Alloalcanivorax dieselolei B5: one gene and its partner. The protein of the gene in region 2 interacts with the protein of the main gene of each other region in a pairwise test. Links are inferred from orthologs where the notes say so. Each region holds a gene or a part of one and is shown on either strand. Other genes may lie near its edges.

Region 1 (4,538 bases), 150 kb from region 2 along the record:
CAGGTGTTGCCGGTCACGCAGCATCTCACCAAACACCGCCTCGATATTGGTGTCGGTGCGGAACAAGGCCATGGCACGGGCCAGCTCGCCCACGGTGCGCTCGTCCGCCACTTCCAGCAGGTCGCTTTTGTGCACATAGCCAACCGCTTCGTCCTTGTCATTGAGCACCGGATAACGGGAAAAAGGCGTGGACACCAGGTGATGGCGCACCTCGGCCACGGTCTGTTCCGGGCGCAGCGATTCCACCACCGTGCGCGGGGTCATCACCTTGTCGACCCTGATTTCATGGAGACTGAGAATATTGGCGATGACCCGGCGCTCACCCTCATCCAGCGCCTGCTGTTCGTGGCCGATGGACGCCATCGCCTTCAACTCCGCCCTGATGTCGGTATCCGGCTCGCCGTCGCCGATCCGCCGGGTGATCATTTTCGATAACCACACGAACGGCTTGAGCACCCAGATCATGACATTGAGCACCGGCGGCAGCAGCGGCGCCAGGGCACGCCAGAATTTGGCGCCGATGGTCTTCGGAATAATCTCGGAGACGATCAGGATGGCCAGGGTCATGACCGCCGAGGCCACCCCCAGCCAGGTTTCCCCGAACAGCACCGCCACCTGGGCGCCGACCCCGGTGGCGCCGGCGGTATGGGCGATGGTATTGAGCGTGAGAATGGCCGCCAGTGGGTCGTCGATATCGTCCTTGAGGTGCCGCAGGCGTTCAAACAGCTTGGGGTTGTCGTCCTTGAGACCGGCGATATAGCTGGGCGTAATGGACAACAGAGCGGCTTCCAGAATCGAGCAGAGGAACGAGAACCCCAAAGCGACGGCGGCGAAGATGATCAGTAACAGCATGGCGCTCCCCGCTTACCATTCGTCCATATAAGTACCGAACAAACCGAGCAATTCCTCCACCCGGTCGGCCGCCTTTTGCAAACGCTCCAGGTCACCATCGGCCAAGGGCGCATAAGGATCCTCGGCGCGCAGAGCCAGGGCGTTGGTATCACCGGGAGGCGTGGCCCGGCGCGCCAGACCGGCGGCGCCCACCGCCGCGCGCAGCTCCAGATCCAGCCAGCATACCGGATCGGAGCGATCCTGCCGCGCCTGGATCAGCAGTTGCATTTCCGGGGCGCGGACACCGGTATCGGCGAAGGCCCGCTCCAGGGCGGCGAGACTGATCAGGTCATCGTAACCGGGCACCTGGTAGGACTTGGCGGACTGCCGCGCCATGCCCACCAGCACCGAGTAGAGATGAAACACCACCGCGCCGCGCAGCGCCAGACGGTGCCCCATCGGACTGCCGGCCTCGGCCCGCAGTGTCTTGAGCAAGTCGCGGGCGAAGAACAGCCGCTCACGCAGGCCGCTGATTTCGTTTTCCCGCACCATTCGGGACATGGTTATCTCCGGCTATTCGCGGTTCAGGACCGGCGAGCGGCGGCCTTCTTCCTGGCGGCGGTTTTCTTCTTCGCCGCCGCCTTTTTCTTCGGTGCGGCTTTCTTCTCTTCCACTTCCCACTTGCCGTCCCGATAGAAGGCATACCAGCCGGTGGGCTTGCCCTCTTCCTCGGTCATCACATACTGCTCCTTGGCCTTGCGGCTGTAGCGCAGTATCGCCTTGCGGCCCTCGGCGTCCTCGCCGGGCGCTTGCGCGAGATAACGGTGTTTGGGGTCCAGTTGCTCCGCCACGGACTGGATCTCCTCCACCAGCGGCGCCCGCGTTTCCCGGTTCTTGGGGAACTTGCTGGCGGCCAGGAACAGGCCGGAAGCACCGTCGCGCAGCAGGTAGTGATCGTCCACTTTCTCGCACTTGAGATGCGGCATGGGGATCGGATCGGCGCGGGGCGGCGCCGGTTCGCCGTTCTTCAGCAGCTTGCGGGTGTTGCCACAGTCATCATTGGTGCATTTGAAGAACTTGCCGAACCGGCCGGTGCGCAGCTGCATCTCACTGCCGCACTTTTCACACTCCAGGGTCGGACCGTCGTAGCCCTTGATACGGAACTCGCCCTGCTCCACCACGTAGCCGTCGCAATCCGGGTTGTTACCGCAGACGTGCAACTTGCGCTTCTCGTCGATGAGGAAGGATTCCATCGCCGTGCCGCATTTGGGGCAACGCTTCTTGCGGCGCAGTTCCTGGGTTTCCGCCTCGTCATCGTCGGCCCGCACCGCCTCCTCGCCGGGAAGCAGATTGAGCGTGGCGGTGCAGCGCTCCTTGGGCGGCAGGCTGTAACCGGAGCAACCCAGGAAGACCCCGGTGGAACCGGTCCGGATCTGCATCGGACGGCCACAGGTGGGACAGGCGATGTCGGTGTCCGTGGGCAGATTGGCGCGCATGCCGCCCTTGGCCTGCTTGCCACTGCCCTCGCCTTGGGCGGCGTCCAGCTTGGCCTGGAAATCCTGGTAAAAATCGTTGAGCACATCGCGCCAGTGACGTTTGCCCTCGGCGATCTCGTCGAGGGTTTCCTCCATCCGCGCGGTGAAGTTGTAATCCATCAGGTTGGGGAAATTTTCCACCAGGCGATCGGTGACGATGTCGCCCATTTTCTCCGCGTAAAAGCGGCGGCTTTCCTGCCGCACATAACCGCGATCCTGGATCGTGGAAATGATCGAGGCGTAGGTGGACGGCCGGCCGATGCCGCGTTTTTCCAGTTCCTTGACCAGGCTGGCCTCGGTGTAACGGGCCGGCGGCTTGGTGAAATGCTGGGTCGCATCCACCTGATCGATGACCAGCACGTCGCCCTGCTTGAGGTCCGGCAGTACCGTGTCTTCCTGCCCCTTGCGCGCCGCCGGCGGCAGGATCCGGGTCCAGCCGTCGAACTTCATGATGCGGCCCTTGGCCTTGAGTTCGTAGCCGTCCGCCTCGGCGGTCAGCGTGGTGCTCAGGTATTCCGCCGGCGGCATCTGGCAGGCGATGAACTGACGGCGGATCAATTCGTAGAGGCGCTGGGCATCGCGCTCCATGTCCTTGAGCGACTCGGAGGTGCGATTAACGTCGGAAGGCCGGATCGCTTCGTGGGCTTCCTGCGCGCCTTCCTTGCTGGAATAGGACAGCGGTTTCGCCGGCAGATATTTCTCGCCCAGCTTGTCGTCGATCCAGGCCCGGCACGCCGTCACCGCGTCCGCGCTCAGGTTGGTGGAATCGGTACGCATGTAGGTGATATGGCCGGCCTCGTAGAGACGCTGGGCCATCATCATGGTTTTCTTCACCCCGAAGCCCAGACGGGTACTCGCCGCCTGCTGCAGCGTGGAGGTAATAAACGGCGCCGAGGGTTTCGATCGGGTCGGCCGCTCCTCGCGCTGGGAAATGGTCAACTGGCCGGCGCGGCGCAGGGCCTCGCGGTGGCGCTCCGCATCCTCGCCGTTGTTCGGGCGGAAGTTTTCGCCCTGGTGGCGGGCCACCTGCAGACGCAGTTCGTCCGCTTTCTGCTTGCTGTCGTGGGTGTCGGCGTGCAGTTCCCAGAATTCCTCCGGGGTGAACGCACGGATTTCCCGCTCGCGCTCCACCACCAGTTCCACCGCCACCGACTGCACCCGGCCGGCGGACAGGCCGCGGGCGATCTTTTCCCACAGCAGCGGCGAGATCATGAACCCCACCACCCGATCGAGGAAACGGCGCGCCTGCTGGGCTTCCACCCGGCTCATGTCCAGCTTGCCCGGCTCCTGGAAGGCGGCCTGGATCGCTTTCTTGGTGATCTCGTTGAACACCACCCGGTCGAAGCGCTCATCGTCGCCGCCGATCACCTCACGCAGGTGCCAGGCAATGGCCTCCCCTTCGCGGTCCAAGTCAGTGGCCAGATAGATGCGCTCGGCGTTGACGGCCAGGCGCTTGAGTTCATCGATGACCTTTTCCTTGCCGGGCAGGATCTCGTAGTGCGCCTTCCAACCGTGCTCCGGGTCCACCCCCATGCGGTTGATCAGCTGAGACTGCGCTTTCTTCTTTTTATAGGCCTCGCGCTCTTCCTTTGGCAGCGAACGGGTATAGGCCGCCTCCTTGGCCCGTTCCTGGGGCGTGGACTTTTTGCCACCGCCGCTGACCGGCAGATCGCGCACGTGGCCCACACTGGACTTGACGATGAAGTCATCGCCCAAATAGCGGTTAATGGTTTTCGCCTTGGCCGGCGACTCCACAATTACCAGGGACTTACCCATTACGTTCGTCACCCACTACTGAATTACCGAGAAGTCGGTCGATCCGGCCTTCCCCGGCCGGATACGATGTCCAGGCCCCGTTTCGGGGGCCCTCAGGGGCGCCTATTTAGACAGCGGCGCTAACGTCCGGTCAAGCTTCGGGGTGGCACAATCCCTTTTCGGTGCCTCCCGGGGGCCCTGCCCATGGCCTTCCCGCCCGGGCCGGATCGCCCGCCGGGCGGGCCTTGATCAGCATCAATCGACCGCTTCCCGGGAGCGGGCTATACTCGGTGAAAAGCGTTCGAGGGAGATCGCCGTGACTGCTCCGTATCAAAGAATTCTTGTCGCCATCGATTGCAGTGACGAGTCCGCCGACATCCTGTGCCGTGCCGCCGGGGTGCTGGAAGGTAACGCCAC
Region 2 (5,240 bases):
CAGATATTGCCGTCGCATACCACAAGGATGTTCTCAAACATCAGTTATCGCGATCCCATATCCGATCCTGGGCAAGAGAACCGAAGTAGATCATCTGCACTGTGGGCAGAATATTCTGGATCACACGATTCCAACGGGCTACCGGCGCCGCCGTGATATAGACGATATCGCGGGATTGCAGATTGAACGCATCCGCCATCACCAGAGCCGTGGCATCCTTGGCATTCAGTTGATACACATCCACCAGGTTCTCCGCGCCTGGTTGGGCACGGCGAATCACGAAGACCCCGGAAGCGTCCGCGGTCTGCTGATTGAAGCCGCCCACGGTGGACAGGGCTTCCGCCAGGGTCAGGCCATTGCGGGTCATCGGTACCGGCTGAGCTTCCTTCACTTCACCCAGCACAAACACCTTGTTGTCTTCGTTGCGGGCCACATGCACCACGTCACCGGGACGCATCAGCACGTTATGAGCCGGATTCCCTTCCTGGTACACCGCTCTCAAACTCAGACGATAGTCCGTGCCATCACGGCTCAAATCCACATCGGTCCAGTCCGCGTTTTCGCCCAGGCCGCCGGCGGCGTTCACCGCGTCCAACAGACGCATGGGCACGTTGGTGATGGGGTAGGCGCCCGGCTGTTTCACTTCACCGGTGACGTAGACCTTCTGGCTGCGGAACGCCGCCACGGTGACGTCCACCTGCGGGTCTTCGATGTATTGGGAGATGCGGCTTGTGATCAGCTCGCGGATCTCGGTGACTTTCAGGCCGTTGACGTCGATTTTCCCCACATAGGGGTAAAAGATAGTGCCGTCATTGTGCACCCAGTTACCCGCTTCGGAGGGACTGCGCATGGAACCGGCGGGGATGGTCAGCTCCGGATGGTCCCAAACGGTGATTTGCAGCACATCACCGGGGCCCACCCGGTAATCGTAGTCTTCCGGTTCGTCCAGCAACCCCTCGGGGGGCATCAGCGGCCCTTCCTGCTCGGTCTGCCGCAGAATGGCGGTGCTGATCTCGTGTATTTCCACCACGTCGGGCAGCGCCTCGGCTTCCACGCCGTCGTCTTCGCTGAACCAGCCCGGCGCATTGGAAATGTGCGCGCCCGGAGCGAAGGCACAACCGCCCAACACGCCCAGCAGAGCGGTGATCAGCAGGGACTTGGTAGTTGTCGTCATAGTCACCGGAAAATCCTGTTACCAGTCAAAGGTACGGCGCCATTGCGCCATGGCGGTCAAACGTTCGCTCTCGCCAGCGAAGGTTTCCACCGGATCGTCGGTGGCGGCCAAGGCCCAGGTGAGCCGGCCACCGAGAAAATCGTGTTCCAGACGCAGCTCGCCGAGGATCACATCCTGCTCATCCACGGCCTGGAGGATTTCGGCGCCGTCCGGGTGCACATGAGCCCGTTTGCCGCCATCCACGTTAAGGGTGGCGCTGCTGAGGGCCGCGGTGAACACCACGCCACTGCGGAAGAACTGCTGTACCCCCAGGGTCGCCACCTTGGCGTCGCTTTCCCAGGTGCTGGCCAGATTGCGTCCATAATATCGGAAGCCGCTGGTATATCTTGAATGTTCGTACATCACGCCTTCGCGGGCATTGCCGAACAGATCCCCAGCCACGGTGTTGGCGCCCTCGATGAAAAAGCGCTGACTGCCCTTGCCCATATGGGTAAGGAAGTCGAAACCGAACTGGGTGGCGTACTTGGACGGCATGTAACCGGCCTCGTCCTCGCCCATGGCCTGGCCATAGAAACTGGTGGGCACACCGAACAACGGGAAGCTTGCACGGAAATCAAAACCAGCGACCTGGTTGCTAGGATCCTGGTTCTGCTGACCGTTGTCCTTGCCGATGATGGCATCCCACAAAGACCCGCCACCTTCGGTTGCCCCATCCCCACCCCATTGGAACAAACGGGTGAAGCCGATTTGCAAGAAAGAGGCCGGACGCAGCGTCAGGCGGCCACCCAGCAATTTGGCATCGGGGATGCCGCGATCCTGTTCCAGTTGCCCACCGAACATCTGCAGATCCCAGGGGCCGATCCAGTTGAGCCAGCGGGACTGGGGTGCATAGGGGGTTTGGCGGCTGACCCAGAAACCGGCCACCGGACGAGCGTTGGATGACCAGGCCAGGGAGCTGTGCCAGCCCGGGCCCCACCAGCGATCGATGGCGCCGACGCCCAGTTGCCAGTTGCCGAGACGGCCGGCCAGGTAGCTGCCGTCGGCGCGCACTTCGCGCTCATCACGGTTGTTGTCGATGTATTGGGCTTCGATGTTGGCGGCCCAGCGCCGGCCCGTATAGCTGACGGCCATGCGGGCATCGGCTTCGCCCATGGGCTGGGAGCCGAAATGGGAAAACAGCGGTTCCTGGTTGGCGCCGCCGAGCGTGAGGGTGGCGGTGCGGGTCTGGCCCTTGGCCTGATCCATGGCGGCGCGCAAGTAAGCGGCGTGGTCGGAGCTGCGGCACTCTTCCGGCATGCCGGACATACCCACGGCAATCGCCGACCAGTTCAGCGGCCAGGTCAGGGTCAGCCCCTTGAAGCAGCCCATGGCGGACAGTGCTTCCACGTGGTGCCTGGCTCGCAGATCACCGGTTTCCACCCAGGGCGCGGCTTGCACCCCGGACACCCATCCGATCAGCGCGACGGCGGCGCTGCCTTTTAACCACTTAGCCCAATCAACCACTGGGGATCCTTTTCCAACCCGTTTTTACACTCCTTCCGGAGCGGGATTATGACCCGGCCGTTACGTCGTGAATACGGCGGCAGCCGGCATTTTACATCGACTTTACCACCAGATGGCTATAGCAAAGGCGATTCCCCGACCCTGCCCGGCCCGAGGCCCTGATCATTTCGCCATCGCGGACCCCGGCGCGCTGTGTTCTGTTCGACAGAAATCACGGCTGGTACGGTGCCCCGCGCCATGCGCATCAAAGCAACAGGCTCGGGATTCACTGTTACCGGTTTATGACCGCCCCCGGGCCCCGGCAGGCCAGGACGGTACCGGCGGGCGGGCTCCAGCGCAAGGGGCCAGGGCTCTTTGGCGGTCTGTTCAACCCTTTGATACGGAATTGTTACAGAGCATTAACCGGACTGTTGTTTCATGGCGACTGCTTCATGGCGACAAGGCGGGCTTCTTCCAGGGCGGCGGTGCGGTGACGGGTGGCTTCCCGGTACTCCGGGTCCGCCAGCATAGCGGCGAAGGCCTGGATCGAGGGGTAACGCACCAGCAGCACTTCATCCCAGTGCTCATCCGGCGGCGCGATCACCCCGGCCAGGGCATCCCCGGACCAGATCAGTTTGCCGCCCACGCCTTCGACTTTGCGGAACGCCACTTCGGAATAGCGCCGGTAGGCTTCGCGGCCATCGTAGTCGGCATCACCGCTTTTCCGGTAGTGGGCGACGGCACGGAAACGCAGCAGGTTGAGCATGACGATGGGGGTATCGGCGGGAATGCCGGCGAGGATATCCGGCAGGCGGTCTTTGTCCGGATCGACAATGGACATGGGGCTCTCCTTTTATTATCGGAATGGGGTTTTCGAGAGTGCCTGGAGTGGAATGGTTAGCCCATGGTGAAAGGCGTCGTATGTTTGGCTCTGTGGGAGCCAGCCTGCTGGCGAAGATTCCATCTCCCTACGGTTTCTCGATGGCAAACCCATGCGCCGCGCAGAATGCGTGCAGATCCCCCAGAGCCAGATCCGGCAGGCTGACGCGGGCGGTCACGCCCTCGCCATACTGGATCTCCATCAGCTCGGCTTCATGCTGGCCGCACCAGTGGCGCAAGGGTTGCTCGCCAGCGAAGTCCAGGCTCACGGTGACCTCGCTGGTGGGCTCCTGCTCAATCACTTCCATGGCCGCCAGCACCGCTTCCGCCGCGGCGGAATAGGCCCGCACCAGGCCGCCGGCCCCCAGCTTGACGCCACCGAAGTAGCGGATCACCACCACCATGGCGTCGCCCACGCCTTTGTGCTGCAGCACATTGAGAATTGGTCGTCCGGCGGTGCCGGAGGGCTCGCCGTCGTCGTTGGCGGCGCCCTGGGCGGAGGACGGCGGCCCGATCAGCCAGGCATAGCAGTGATGGGTGGCGTCCGGGTAACGCTCACGGGCTTCCGCCAGCACCGCCTGTGCCGCCGCCCGGTTGGTGACCGGTCGCAGCCAGGCGATGAAGCGGCTTTTGTTGATTTCAATCTCCCGATCCACCGCCGCGGCGGGGACCGGATAAGAAGGGGGGGCCGGTTCCGTCATGGCGGCATTGTACGGGGTCCCGGCCTTTGTGTCCGGCCTCGGTGTTCATTCCACGCGAGAGAACGCTTTGTAAGTCGATCTCGCAATCATAGTCCCACAGGTCGCTACAAGGCCCCTGTAGGAGCTAGCCCTGCTGGCGAATCTTTTTTGCCTCGAGCCCATTCGCTTGCAGGGCAAGCTCCTACAGCGGCTTCGTAAGCTGACCTGTAAGAGCGGATCAACGGACCGCGGTCAGTCTTACACCTTCAATGCCACCGCGCCGCTGGTGAGGCGGTCCTCCATGTCCTGATGCGCCTGTCCGATTTGTTCGAACGGATACACCCGCGGCGGCTCCGGTGTCAGCACGCCGCTTTTCAGGGCCTCGAAGAAGGCGGCGGCGGTGGCGTCCCGCTCTTTCGGGTCACGGGTGTAGTGGCCGCGCATGGGCCGCACCACGGTGTTGGAGCCGCGCGCCAGCAGCGAGACCGGCATCGGTTCCACCGGGCCGGAGGACTGGCCAAAGTTGACCAGATGTCCCAGCGGCGCCAGGCAGTCCAGGGACGCATAGAAGGTGTCCTTGCCGACGGAATCGTAGGCCACCGCCACGCCCTCGCCTTGGGTGATCGCCCGGACCCGCTCGACGATATCCTCCTCACGGTAGAGGATCACGTGGTCACAGCCCCGGGCGCGCACCAGCTCCGCTTTTTCCTCACTGCCGACGGTGCCGATTACCGTGGCGCCCATATGGTGTGCCCACTGCACCAGCAGTTGCCCGACACCGCCGGCGGCGGATTGCACCAGGATGGTCTGGCCGGCCTGTAACGGAAACACCTGATGCAGCAGCACGTGGGCGGTGGAGCCGCGCACCATCATCGAGGCGGCGCTGATTTCATCCACGCCATCGGGAATCTTCACCAGGGTATCGGCGCTGATCCTCCGTTCGTCGGCGTAAGCGCCGTAGTTGCCGGAGACGTACACCACCCGTTCGCCCACCGCGAAGCCTTCCACTCCCTCGCCCACCGCGG

What was found. The genes of interacting proteins can lie anywhere in the genome.
Region 1: the proteins of B5T_RS08320 (region 2) and topA interact in binary tests that used the Escherichia coli proteins (3 or more experiments, as listed by UniProt). The link is inferred for Alloalcanivorax dieselolei B5 from one-to-one orthologs.

What each region holds. Positions count from the first base shown.
Region 1 is NC_018691.1:1,968,700-1,973,237, reverse strand. Bases 1,216-4,538 are described here. They hold topA (type I DNA topoisomerase), read right to left. Parts: upstream 4,143-4,538; coding sequence 1,416-4,142; downstream 1,216-1,415. Other genes in these bases: B5T_RS08925 (universal stress protein), read left to right, coding at 4,438-4,538; B5T_RS08935 (hypothetical protein), read right to left, coding at 1,216-1,392. Outside these bases: B5T_RS08940 (CNNM domain-containing protein), read right to left, coding at 1-852; more of B5T_RS08935, read right to left, coding at 865-1,215. UniProt on the Escherichia coli protein: Releases the supercoiling and torsional tension of DNA, which is introduced during the DNA replication and transcription, by transiently cleaving and rejoining one strand of the DNA duplex.
Region 2 is NC_018691.1:1,814,634-1,819,873, reverse strand. Bases 2,431-5,240 are described here. They hold B5T_RS08320 (YigZ family protein), read right to left. Parts: upstream 4,237-5,240; coding sequence 3,625-4,236; downstream 2,431-3,624. Other genes in these bases: B5T_RS08315 (quinone oxidoreductase family protein), read right to left, coding at 4,474-5,240; B5T_RS08325 (DUF1330 domain-containing protein), read right to left, coding at 3,093-3,497; B5T_RS08330 (capsule assembly Wzi family protein), read right to left, coding at 2,431-2,677. Also shown: B5T_RS08340 (low molecular weight protein-tyrosine-phosphatase), read right to left, coding at 1-41; B5T_RS08335 (polysaccharide export protein), read right to left, coding at 41-1,174; more of B5T_RS08330, read right to left, coding at 1,193-2,430.